Regions from separate parts of the Bacillus sp. DU-106 genome, predicted to be linked through region 3. Evidence: a T-box and tRNA genes for the amino acid it is inferred to sense, from the RefSeq annotation. Region 3 holds a T-box; the other regions hold tRNA genes.
What was found. The T-box of region 3 lies ahead of tyrS (tyrosine--tRNA ligase). A T-box ahead of a tRNA ligase gene usually reads a tRNA of that ligase, here a tRNA-Tyr.
Positions count from the first base shown of each region.

Region 1 (3,832 bases), 940 kb from region 3:
ATATCAACTCCACGACGCATCTGTCCTAAATCCATTGGAACTCCAATAACTGAGATTTCTTTTTTCATAGATAGTATCCCCCTTTTATGCCTTCACTAAATATTTTAAATCTTTTATATAGTCTGACTCAACTCGACATTTTTCTGTATGGATATACAATTTATTCACTTATATTCACGTTGAAAACCAAATTTTAAGACTATTCTATGTATAAAGTTAACTTAATGAAACAATCGCAATCACTATTATTAAATAATAATAATAAAACACTCCTATATTTAGAAGTGTTTTTCTGATGCTATTTTCCATACTGTTGCAATATTCTTCGTTGTCATTTCAATATTTTCTTCTGCTACTTTATATGCTTCTTCTAGTGTCATCGGTTTCGTTGTGATACTAAATACCGCATCTATTCCTTTCTCGTACACAGCTGAATAATCAGATGATACAGACCCTCCAATAGCAATTACAGGCACAGAAAAACGTTTTGCACGCCCCGCAACACCCACAGGAGCCTTTCCATATGCAGTTTGTTTATCTATTCTACCTTCACCAGTTATAATAAGATGTGCATCTTCTATATGTTTATCGAAATTTGTATAATCTAATACAATTTCAATGCCCCTACGCAAGTCTCCCTTTAACACTGAAATAACAGCCGCTCCCATTCCTCCCGCTGCCCCTGCACCAGGTATTTCAGATACATCAAAAGATACATATCGTTTAAGCATATTCGCATAATGTTGTAAATTCTCATCTAGCTCTTTCATCATCTCTATATTTGCACCCTTTTGTCTCCCAAATACGAAAGATGCTCCCTGCATTCCGACTAATGGATTATCCACATCACATGCCGCTTCTATCTTTACCCCCTTTAAGCGTGGGTCCATTCGTGAAAAATCAATAGTAACAATCGAGTGTAATGTGCCTCCAGATGGATCTATTACTTCACCCTTACCATTTATAAACCTTACTCCTAAAGCCGCTAACATACCTGCCCCGCCATCATTTGTAGCACTTCCTCCAAGTCCTAAAATTATGTACTCCACTCCTTGATCTAGCGCATGTAATATAAGTTCTCCTGTTCCTTTTGTCGTTGTAATAAGTGGGTTGCGCTTTTCAACTGGAACGTGCTGTAATCCTGATGCTGCTGCCATTTCAATAAACGCTGTCTTTTTATCTTTAGAAATGCCATAAAAAGCTTGTATACCTTCTCTAAGCGGTCCTGTCACACTAATTGATATAATTCTCCCCCCTGTAGCATCAACAAGTGATTCAACCGTCCCTTCTCCTCCATCTCCAATTGGTATTTTCACATACTCTGCATTAGGAAAAATTGCTCTAAAACCTCTTTCAATAGCTCCACATACTTCTATAGCTTTTAGGCTTTCTTTATATGAATCAGATGCAATAATAACTTTCACAATTATCTCCCCATCCCTTATTTTTACGTTTTCTTCATTTTAAACGACAAGTATAAAAGTTGTCTTTTTAAACACAAAAAAAGCTTACATCGTATGATGTAAGCTTTTTTATTTAGATGGAGCCTAGCGGGATCGAACCGCTGACCTCCTGCGTGCAAGGCAGGCGCTCTCCCAGCTGAGCTAAGGCCCCTTATTAATTAAGCGGAAGACGGGATTCGAACCCGCGACCCCAACCTTGGCAAGGTTGTATTCTACCACTGAACTACTTCCGCAAAAATGATGAGCCATGAAGGACTCGAACCTTCGACCCTCTGATTAAAAGTCAGATGCTCTACCAACTGAGCTAATGGCTCGTAAATGGCTGGGCTAGCTGGATTCGAACCAGCGCATGACGGAGTCAAAGTCCGTTGCCTTACCGCTTGGCTATAGCCCATTAATATTTACTAGTATGGTTATCTTTTCAAAAAAATAAACCCTCTCAGGTTATTTTAAAGAAAATGGTGGAGGGGGGCAGATTCGAACTGCCGAACCCGAAGGAGCGGATTTACAGTCCGCCGCGTTTAGCCACTTCGCTACCCCTCCGACATTTTAAATATATATGGTGGAGGATGACGGGATCGAACCGCCGACCCCCTGCTTGTAAGGCAGGTGCTCTCCCAGCTGAGCTAATCCTCCAAAAGTGGTGACCCGTACGGGATTCGAACCCGTGTTACCGCCGTGAAAGGGCGGTGTCTTAACCACTTGACCAACGGGCCAAAAAAGTTTTAAACCTATTCCCAAGCTTCCAACCGGGCTTGAACCGGTGACCTCTTCCTTACCATGGAAGTGCTCTACCAGCTGAGCTATGGAAGCATAATGGCTCCGCAGGTAGGACTCGAACCTACGACCGATCGGTTAACAGCCGATAGCTCTACCACTGAGCTACTGCGGAATAATATTAGCCTGGCAACGTCCTACTCTCACAGGGACAAGGTCCCAACTACCATCGGCGCTAGAGAGCTTAACTTCCGTGTTCGGTATGGGAACGGGTGTGACCTCTCTGCCATCATTACCAGACTTTTATCATTATAAACATTTCTTTCGAAATGTCAAGAAGAAATTTTAATATATATTCCTTCAAAACTAGATAACATTTGCTACATATTATATGGTTAAGTCCTCGATCTATTAGTATTCGTCAGCTCCACATGTCACCATGCTTCCACCTCGAACCTATCAACCTGATCATCTTTCAGGGATCTTACTAGCTTACGCTATGGGAAATCTCATCTTGAGGGGGGCTTCATGCTTAGATGCTTTCAGCACTTATCCCTTCCGCACATAGCTACCCAGCTATGCCCTTGGCAGAACAACTGGTACACCAGCGGTGCGTCCATCCCGGTCCTCTCGTACTAAGGACAGCTCCTCTCAAATTTCCTACGCCCACGACGGATAGGGACCGAACTGTCTCACGACGTTCTGAACCCAGCTCGCGTACCGCTTTAATGGGCGAACAGCCCAACCCTTGGGACCGACTACAGCCCCAGGATGCGATGAGCCGACATCGAGGTGCCAAACCTCCCCGTCGATGTGGACTCTTGGGGGAGATAAGCCTGTTATCCCCGGGGTAGCTTTTATCCGTTGAGCGATGGCCCTTCCATGCGGAACCACCGGATCACTAAGCCCGACTTTCGTCCCTGCTCGACTTGTAGGTCTCGCAGTCAAGCTCCCTTATGCCTTTGCACTCTACGAATGATTTCCAACCATTCTGAGGGAACCTTTGGGCGCCTCCGTTACACTTTAGGAGGCGACCGCCCCAGTCAAACTGCCCACCTGACACTGTCTCCCGGGTCGATAAGACCCGTAGGTTAGAATTTCAATACAGTCAGGGCGGTATCCCACCAGCGCCTCCACCGAAGCTAGCGCTCCGGTTTCAATGGCTCCCGCCTATCCTGTACAAACTGTACCAAAATTCAATATCAGGCTACAGTAAAGCTCCACGGGGTCTTTCCGTCCTGTCGCGGGTAACCTGCATCTTCACAGGTACTATAATTTCACCGAGTCTCTGGTTGAGACAGTGCCCAAATCGTTACACCTTTCGTGCGGGTCGGAACTTACCCGACAAGGAATTTCGCTACCTTAGGACCGTTATAGTTACGGCCGCCGTTTACTGGGGCTTCAGTTCAGAGCTTCGCTTACGCTAACCCCTCTCCTTAACCTTCCAGCACCGGGCAGGTGTCACCCCCTATACTTCGCCTTACGGCTTCGCAGAGAGCTGTGTTTTTGCTAAACAGTCGCTTGGGCCTATTCACTGCGGCTTTCCGTTAAGAAAGCACCCCTTCTCCCGAAGTTACGGGGTCATTTTGCCGAGTTCCTTAACCAGAGTTCTCTCGCACACCTTAGGATTCTCTCCTCGCCTACCTGTGTCG
Region 1 is NZ_CP026607.1:154,315-158,146, reverse strand. Features, by position in the region: gene rocF (arginase) at 1-68, opposite strand, end outside; gene C3Y97_RS00950 (glycerate kinase) at 279-1,424, opposite strand; tRNA gene C3Y97_RS00945 (tRNA-Ala) at 1,542-1,614, opposite strand; tRNA gene C3Y97_RS00940 (tRNA-Gly) at 1,625-1,696, opposite strand; tRNA gene C3Y97_RS00935 (tRNA-Lys) at 1,705-1,777, opposite strand; tRNA gene C3Y97_RS00930 (tRNA-Gln) at 1,783-1,857, opposite strand; tRNA gene C3Y97_RS00925 (tRNA-Tyr) at 1,923-2,006, opposite strand; tRNA gene C3Y97_RS00920 (tRNA-Val) at 2,024-2,099, opposite strand; tRNA gene C3Y97_RS00915 (tRNA-Glu) at 2,105-2,179, opposite strand; tRNA gene C3Y97_RS00910 (tRNA-Thr) at 2,204-2,276, opposite strand; tRNA gene C3Y97_RS00905 (tRNA-Asn) at 2,281-2,355, opposite strand; rRNA gene rrf (5S ribosomal RNA) at 2,365-2,480, opposite strand; rRNA gene C3Y97_RS00895 (23S ribosomal RNA) at 2,572-3,832, opposite strand, start outside.
Region 1: it has a tRNA-Tyr gene. The T-box ahead of tyrS (tyrosine--tRNA ligase) is inferred to sense a tRNA for this amino acid. The anticodon was not compared.

Region 2 (3,832 bases), 1.3 Mb from region 3:
CGGAAAGCCGCAGTGAATAGGCCCAAGCGACTGTTTAGCAAAAACACAGCTCTCTGCGAAGCCGTAAGGCGAAGTATAGGGGGTGACACCTGCCCGGTGCTGGAAGGTTAAGGAGAGGGGTTAGCGTAAGCGAAGCTCTGAACTGAAGCCCCAGTAAACGGCGGCCGTAACTATAACGGTCCTAAGGTAGCGAAATTCCTTGTCGGGTAAGTTCCGACCCGCACGAAAGGTGTAACGATTTGGGCACTGTCTCAACCAGAGACTCGGTGAAATTATAGTACCTGTGAAGATGCAGGTTACCCGCGACAGGACGGAAAGACCCCGTGGAGCTTTACTGTAGCCTGATATTGAATTTTGGTACAGTTTGTACAGGATAGGCGGGAGCCATTGAAACCGGAGCGCTAGCTTCGGTGGAGGCGCTGGTGGGATACCGCCCTGACTGTATTGAAATTCTAACCTACGGGTCTTATCGACCCGGGAGACAGTGTCAGGTGGGCAGTTTGACTGGGGCGGTCGCCTCCTAAAGTGTAACGGAGGCGCCCAAAGGTTCCCTCAGAATGGTTGGAAATCATTCGTAGAGTGCAAAGGCATAAGGGAGCTTGACTGCGAGACCTACAAGTCGAGCAGGGACGAAAGTCGGGCTTAGTGATCCGGTGGTTCCGCATGGAAGGGCCATCGCTCAACGGATAAAAGCTACCCCGGGGATAACAGGCTTATCTCCCCCAAGAGTCCACATCGACGGGGAGGTTTGGCACCTCGATGTCGGCTCATCGCATCCTGGGGCTGTAGTCGGTCCCAAGGGTTGGGCTGTTCGCCCATTAAAGCGGTACGCGAGCTGGGTTCAGAACGTCGTGAGACAGTTCGGTCCCTATCCGTCGTGGGCGTAGGAAATTTGAGAGGAGCTGTCCTTAGTACGAGAGGACCGGGATGGACGCACCGCTGGTGTACCAGTTGTTCTGCCAAGGGCATAGCTGGGTAGCTATGTGCGGAAGGGATAAGTGCTGAAAGCATCTAAGCATGAAGCCCCCCTCAAGATGAGATTTCCCATAGCGTAAGCTAGTAAGATCCCTGAAAGATGATCAGGTTGATAGGTTCGAGGTGGAAGCATGGTGACATGTGGAGCTGACGAATACTAATAGATCGAGGACTTAACCATATAATATGTAGCAATGTTATCTAGTTTTGAGAGAACATAAAAAACTTGTTGACTTTTAAAGTAAATAAGTTATAATAATGATTGTCTCAAAAGAATAATGTCTGGTAATGATGGCAGAGAGGTCACACCCGTTCCCATACCGAACACGGAAGTTAAGCTCTCTAGCGCCGATGGTAGTTGGGACCTTGTCCCTGTGAGAGTAGGACGTTGCCAGGCAATATTATTCCGCAGTAGCTCAGCGGTAGAGCTATCGGCTGTTAACCGATCGGTCGTAGGTTCGATTCCTACCTGCGGAGCCATTGGAGAGCTGTCCGAGTTGGCCGAAGGAGCACGATTGGAAATCGTGTATACGTCACAAGCGTATCAAGGGTTCGAATCCCTTGCTCTCCGCCATAGGATTTATAATATTTGGCCCGTTGGTCAAGTGGTTAAGACACCGCCCTTTCACGGCGGTAACACGGGTTCGAATCCCGTACGGGTCACCACTTTGGAGGATTAGCTCAGCTGGGAGAGCACCTGCCTTACAAGCAGGGGGTCGGCGGTTCGATCCCGTCATCCTCCACCATATAAATTTTATATGAATAGTATTATCGCGGGGTGGAGCAGCACGGTAGCTCGTCGGGCTCATAACCCGAAGGTCGCAGGTTCAAATCCTGTCCCCGCAACCAAATGGTCCCGTGGTGTAGTGGTTAACATGCCTGCCTGTCACGCAGGAGATCGCCGGTTCGACCCCGGTCGGGACCGCCATTTTAATAAGGCTCGGTAGCTCAGTCGGTAGAGCAGAGGACTGAAAATCCTCGTGTCGGCGGTTCGATTCCGTCCCGAGCCACCATTTATTTTAATAAAATACGCCGGCTTAGCTCAATTGGTAGAGCAACTGACTTGTAATCAGTAGGTTGGGGGTTCAAGTCCTCTAGCCGGCACCATGTAAGTTTCGGAGGGGTAGCGAAGTGGCTAAACGCGGCGGACTGTAAATCCGCTCCTTCGGGTTCGGCAGTTCGAATCTGCCCCCCTCCACCATTTACATAGGGGCATAGTTTAAAGGTAGAACTGAGGTCTCCAAAACCTCCAGTGTGGGTTCGATTCCTACTGCCCCTGCCAAATATATTTACACAACATGGCGGTTGTGGCGAAGTGGTTAACGCACCGGATTGTGGCTCCGGCATTCGTGGGTTCGATTCCCATCAGTCGCCCCATTTTTATTTTAAAAATTACAAATAATCTAATGGATACTTACATATAATTAAGTAAGAATTCGATGGGCTATAGCCAAGCGGTAAGGCAACGGACTTTGACTCCGTCATGCGCTGGTTCGAATCCAGCTAGCCCAGCCATTTTTGCGGAAGTAGTTCAGTGGTAGAATACAACCTTGCCAAGGTTGGGGTCGCGGGTTCGAATCCCGTCTTCCGCTCCAATAAAATTTAATATGGCGGCATAGCCAAGTGGTAAGGCAGAGGTCTGCAAAACCTTTATCACCGGTTCAAATCCGGTTGCCGCCTTTTCTTTTGTGCCGATGTGGCGGAATTGGCAGACGCGCACGACTCAAAATCGTGTTCCTTCGGGAGTGTCGGTTCGACCCCGACCATCGGTATCATGAACGGCGTAATAAAAGACTCTACACCAAATGTGTAGAGTCTTTTTATGTTTTCATCATACTATAAAATAAGCAAAAATGGTGTGTTGGTGAAATGGTTATAAATGATTAAGGTAAACTTATTCATTTAGTACATGCGATACAGTTGGGGAAAGCTACAAAACAATAAAGGGATAAATTTTTATCCCTTTATATAATTTCATTATTTTATAGAGAATTTCTCCAACCTGGTGACATGAAGTTAAATCCGACGCCACCAGTAGATATTAGTACATGATCAGCTGTTAATTTCGTAATTTCTAAGAACTTCTTTTCAAACTCTTCTCTGTTGTATTTGTACATAGTTGAGTGGCATGACCACATGTGCGTTGAAGTACTCAACCAGTCTCCTAATTCCTTTAATTCAGGAAACGACTCAAATCGAATTGGTTCATCTAATTTCATGAATCTCACTTGATAGATAGTTGGGTTTAACTTCTCTCCTATTCCTTTAAAAGCATGTGATTTTTTGTCTTTGGAATGTGTCATAATTCACCCTCCATCTTTTCTTCAAATTTTTTCCTATTTTTATTATACAACAATAGAAAACAATTATGGGAATAATATGGAAATCTTTATTGGCAATATAAAAAGACTGTAACAGAAATGTTAGAGTCTTTTTGTTAAATTATACTATGTGCTTCTAAAATTCGTAATAAACGTAGGAATTCATGTATAATATAACTTGTCGAAAGAACAAAATGATAGTGATTTATATTATGTCTGTAATATGAATCAAAAATGAACTTTTTATATTTCTTTTAAAAATGTGTTGAACACACATTATATTTCATATTAATATTTTTATGTAGATTTAAAACGGGAAAGAGAGTGGAAAGTATGGGCCGTAAATGGAACAATATTAAAGACAAAAAAGCATCAAAAGATGCAAATACAAGCCGTATATACGCGAAATTTGGGCGTGAAATTTATGTGGCAGCAAAACAAGGCGAGCCAGATCCAGAATCAAACCAAGCACTAAGAGTTGTATTAGAGCGTGCGAAAACATACAATGTTCCAAGAACAATTATTGATCGTGCAGT
Region 2 is NZ_CP026607.1:523,663-527,494, forward strand. Features, by position in the region: rRNA gene C3Y97_RS02745 (23S ribosomal RNA) at 1-1,156, shown strand, start outside; rRNA gene rrf (5S ribosomal RNA) at 1,257-1,372, shown strand; tRNA gene C3Y97_RS02755 (tRNA-Asn) at 1,381-1,455, shown strand; tRNA gene C3Y97_RS02760 (tRNA-Ser) at 1,458-1,549, shown strand; tRNA gene C3Y97_RS02765 (tRNA-Glu) at 1,567-1,641, shown strand; tRNA gene C3Y97_RS02770 (tRNA-Val) at 1,646-1,721, shown strand; tRNA gene C3Y97_RS02775 (tRNA-Met) at 1,748-1,824, shown strand; tRNA gene C3Y97_RS02780 (tRNA-Asp) at 1,828-1,903, shown strand; tRNA gene C3Y97_RS02785 (tRNA-Phe) at 1,913-1,988, shown strand; tRNA gene C3Y97_RS02790 (tRNA-Thr) at 2,007-2,082, shown strand; tRNA gene C3Y97_RS02795 (tRNA-Tyr) at 2,093-2,176, shown strand; tRNA gene C3Y97_RS02800 (tRNA-Trp) at 2,184-2,257, shown strand; tRNA gene C3Y97_RS02805 (tRNA-His) at 2,277-2,352, shown strand; tRNA gene C3Y97_RS02810 (tRNA-Gln) at 2,416-2,490, shown strand; tRNA gene C3Y97_RS02815 (tRNA-Gly) at 2,496-2,570, shown strand; tRNA gene C3Y97_RS02820 (tRNA-Cys) at 2,585-2,655, shown strand; tRNA gene C3Y97_RS02825 (tRNA-Leu) at 2,666-2,747, shown strand; gene C3Y97_RS02830 (DUF3884 family protein) at 2,958-3,278, opposite strand; gene C3Y97_RS02835 (YebC/PmpR family DNA-binding transcriptional regulator) at 3,630-3,832, shown strand, end outside.
Region 2: it has a tRNA-Tyr gene. The T-box ahead of tyrS (tyrosine--tRNA ligase) is inferred to sense a tRNA for this amino acid. The anticodon was not compared.

Region 3 (3,832 bases):
AGCACGTATATTAACGAGAAAATTAAATGATACGCCAGAAGAGCAATTAAAAGAGCGTAGCGAAATCGTAAAAGAATTATTCGGAACGACAGGAGATAATATTCATCTTGAATCTTCTTTTAGATGTGATTACGGCTATAACATTCATGTCGGTGAAAATTTTTACGCGAACTTTGACTGTACGATTTTAGACGTATGCCCGGTAACAATCGGAGTGAACTGTATGTTAGCTCCAGGTGTTCACATTTATACAGCAACGCACCCACTTGATCCGGTAGAGCGTATAAGCGGATCAGAATACGGAAAACCAGTTACAATTGGCGATAACGTATGGATTGGCGGAAGAGCAATTATTAATCCAGGTGTAACAATTGGAGACAATGCGGTGATCGCATCTGGTGCTGTCGTAACGAAAGATGTGCCTAATAATGTAGTAGTTGGCGGGAATCCTGCAAAGATTATAAAAAAACTAAAATAATATTTGAACGAAGTGCCTTCCTCGTCTGTATACATTTATGAAAGAATAGATGAGGGAGGCTTTTATATGTCTAATAAATTACTTCTTGCTTTTGCTTTACTTGGAATTATAGTCGTATTTTCTTGTGGTCTTTTCTTACCGATACCAATTGGATATAGAGTATCAATGCTTACAGCTGGAGTTATAATGAGTGTTCTGTTTTCAATCATTATTCCATTTGATAGAAAACATATAGTACGGAAAAATGGATATAAAATTGATTTTACAAAAACAAAAGTGTATTTTCGCTGGAATGTATTTGACACTATTTCTGTCTGCCTTGCGTTGTATGCATGCATATGTGTGCAAGCGTTAAATACTTTAGTTGCAATGGGATTTACGATTCAAAACCCATATGTGCAATTTTTTACAAATCAATCACAATTGTGGATTTTTATTGCGATTGCATATTTAATTTCCCGTATTTCATTAACGTTAAAAGGAATAAAGGAGATCAAAAATCATGGCGCAGATTGGGATTGAGGAGGAGCTCATGCTTGCGTATCAAAGTGGAGATAAACAAGCGGGAGAAAGACTATATGTTTTAATCAAACCAGCGCTATACACATTTTTATATCGATTTAACCGAGATGAACAATTAAGTATCGATCTTGTGCAAGATACGTTTTTGACGCTAGAGCGTAAGAAACATATGTATGAACTTGAAAAAGGTAAAATAAAAACGTATTTATTTCAAATTGGTTATCGTCTTATGATTAATAAATTAAATAGGAGAAAAAAGTGGCGTACGCTTTTGCCATTTTTAGTGCCGATTCCGGAAAAAGAATTTTCTCACGAAGATCGGCTCACAGTAAGAGAAGCAATTTTGAAAGTTCCAGAAGAGCAAAGAGCGGTCCTAATCCTTTCTTATTATCATGACATGCAGCAAAAAGAAATTGCAGAGATATTAAACATTCCGATTGGAACGGTGAAATCGAGACTTCATAACGGGATAAAGAAATTGAAACAATTGCTGGAGGTGGACGAAATTGAGCGAAAATCCCTTTAAGAGTGAATATAAGTTAAAGCAACATTTAGATAGTGATCATGTAGAAATACCAGACTTTCCAAAAACGGTAAGTCGATTCGATCGATTAATCGGGTTTCTTGGTTCCCCAACGAAAGATCCTGTGGAGGCGACCATTGGGAATGATTTATCGATTGTGTTTCATGTATCGTTATTAGTTGGGGTTCCAATTCTTTCTCTTATTACGATACTCTTTATGGTGTTGTAAAGGATTGACAAGAAGGGAAACCTGACCTCTATTTGACATGCCTATATAAATGATGGTATAAAGAAAAGTATATGAATAATTGAGCGTGGAAAGGGAGAAGTAGTGATCATTTCCCTGTTTTAGAGAGCTGATGGCCGGTGAAAATCAGCACATAGATGATCGCGAATTACGCCCCTAGAGCATCTTTTTTCGATTGAATTGTATTCAAAAGGGAAAAGACGGTGCTAAGCCGTTATGTAAATAAGGTGGTAGGCTTTTTTTGCCTGCAACTAGGGTGGTAACGCGATAATCAAAATCGTCCCTTATTTGAAGGGGCGATTTTTTTATGTTTTCAACCTTCACGCCAGTAATGAACTTAAAGGAGAGTATGTAGGATATGGGTATTTTACAAGATCTTGAATTTCGCGGTCTAATTAATCAGCAAACAGATGCTGAGGGACTTGAGCAATTATTAGAAAAAGAAAGCGTTAAATTATACTGTGGTTTCGATCCGACAGCAGATAGCTTACACATTGGTCATATGTTACCAGTATTAATGTTACGTCGTTTCCAATTAGCTGGTCACCAACCAATTGCACTTGTTGGCGGTGGCACTGGTATGATCGGTGACCCAAGTGGTAAAAAAGCAGAGCGTACATTAAATACGAAAGATACAGTTGCTTACTATACAGAAAGCATTAAAAACCAACTTTCAAACTTCTTAGAGTTTGAAAACGTGGACAACCCAGCAACAATGGCTAACAACTATGATTGGCTTGGTAACTTAGATGTAATTTCATTCTTACGCGATATCGGTAAAAACTTCGGTTTAAACTATATGTTAGCAAAAGATACAGTAGCATCTCGTTTAGAAACTGGTATTTCATTCACTGAGTTCAGTTACATGATTTTACAATCATACGACTTCTTAAACTTATACCAACACCATAATTGTCGCCTACAAATCGGTGGTAGTGACCAATGGGGTAACATTACAGCGGGTCTTGAATTAATCCGTAAATCAGAAGAAGATGCGAAAGCATTCGGTTTAACAATTCCACTTGTTACTAAATCTGACGGTACGAAGTTTGGTAAAACAGAAGGTGGCGCAATTTGGTTAGACCCAGAGAAAACAACTCCTTACGAGTTCTACCAATTCTGGATTAACACAGATGACCGCGATGTTGTTAAATACTTAAAATACTTCACATTCTTATCTCATGAAGAAATTCTTGAGCTTGAAAAGCAAGTAGCTGAAGCGCCAGAAAAACGTGCAGCACAAAAAGCATTAGGTTCTGAAATGACAAAACTTGTTCACGGTGAAGAAGCATTAGAGCAAGCAATCAAAATTTCAGCTGCATTATTCAGCGGTTCTGTAGCAGAACTAACTGCAAGCGAAATCGAACAAGGATTCAAAGACGTACCATCTGTAGAACGTACTGCAGAAGATACAGTATTAATCGACTTACTTGTAGAAAGTAAAATCTCTCCATCAAAACGTCAAGCACGTGAAGATGTAACGAACGGCGCAATCTACGTAAACGGTGAGCGTATACAAGCGTTAGACTACGTTGTAACAGAAAACGACCGCATCGAGGGTAAATTCACAATCATTCGCCGCGGTAAAAAGAAATATTTCTTAATTCGTTACTAATTAGAAACGAATATAAACAAATAATACCCCGAATTATAGGCTGAAAAGTTTATGATTCGGGGTTTTTTATGTATGGATTTAAATCGCCGGATCTTTTTTTGAAAATAGAATATAAAGAATTAATATGAGCATATAAAGTAAACTAACTAGCATAACGATAAATGCTGTTGGATAAAATTTTGCTGCATATATAAAGAAATCGATTTGATAAATATCTTGGTAATTTGAAACGGTGCCTTTGAAGTAATTCGTAAACTTAGCGCTATATTTCCATTCATCAGGATTATCTATTAAATTACTCCCTTGATACCAACTCATCAGTGCTGAAGTAATAAATAGCATAAATGAACTTCCGAGTTGAACCATTTGGTTTATTGTCAAAAAGAATCCACCTCCTATTTAATGGTTATTATAGCGTGCATTCATAGGCCTGTAACCTTTTTGTTG
Region 3 is NZ_CP026607.1:4,625,416-4,629,247, reverse strand. Features, by position in the region: gene C3Y97_RS23565 (maltose acetyltransferase domain-containing protein) at 1-478, shown strand, start outside; gene C3Y97_RS23560 (hypothetical protein) at 545-1,000, shown strand; gene C3Y97_RS23555 (RNA polymerase sigma factor) at 981-1,526, shown strand; gene C3Y97_RS23550 (hypothetical protein) at 1,507-1,752, shown strand; T-box leader at 1,830-2,058, shown strand; gene tyrS (tyrosine--tRNA ligase) at 2,129-3,385, shown strand; gene C3Y97_RS23540 (YjdJ family protein) at 3,464-3,751, opposite strand.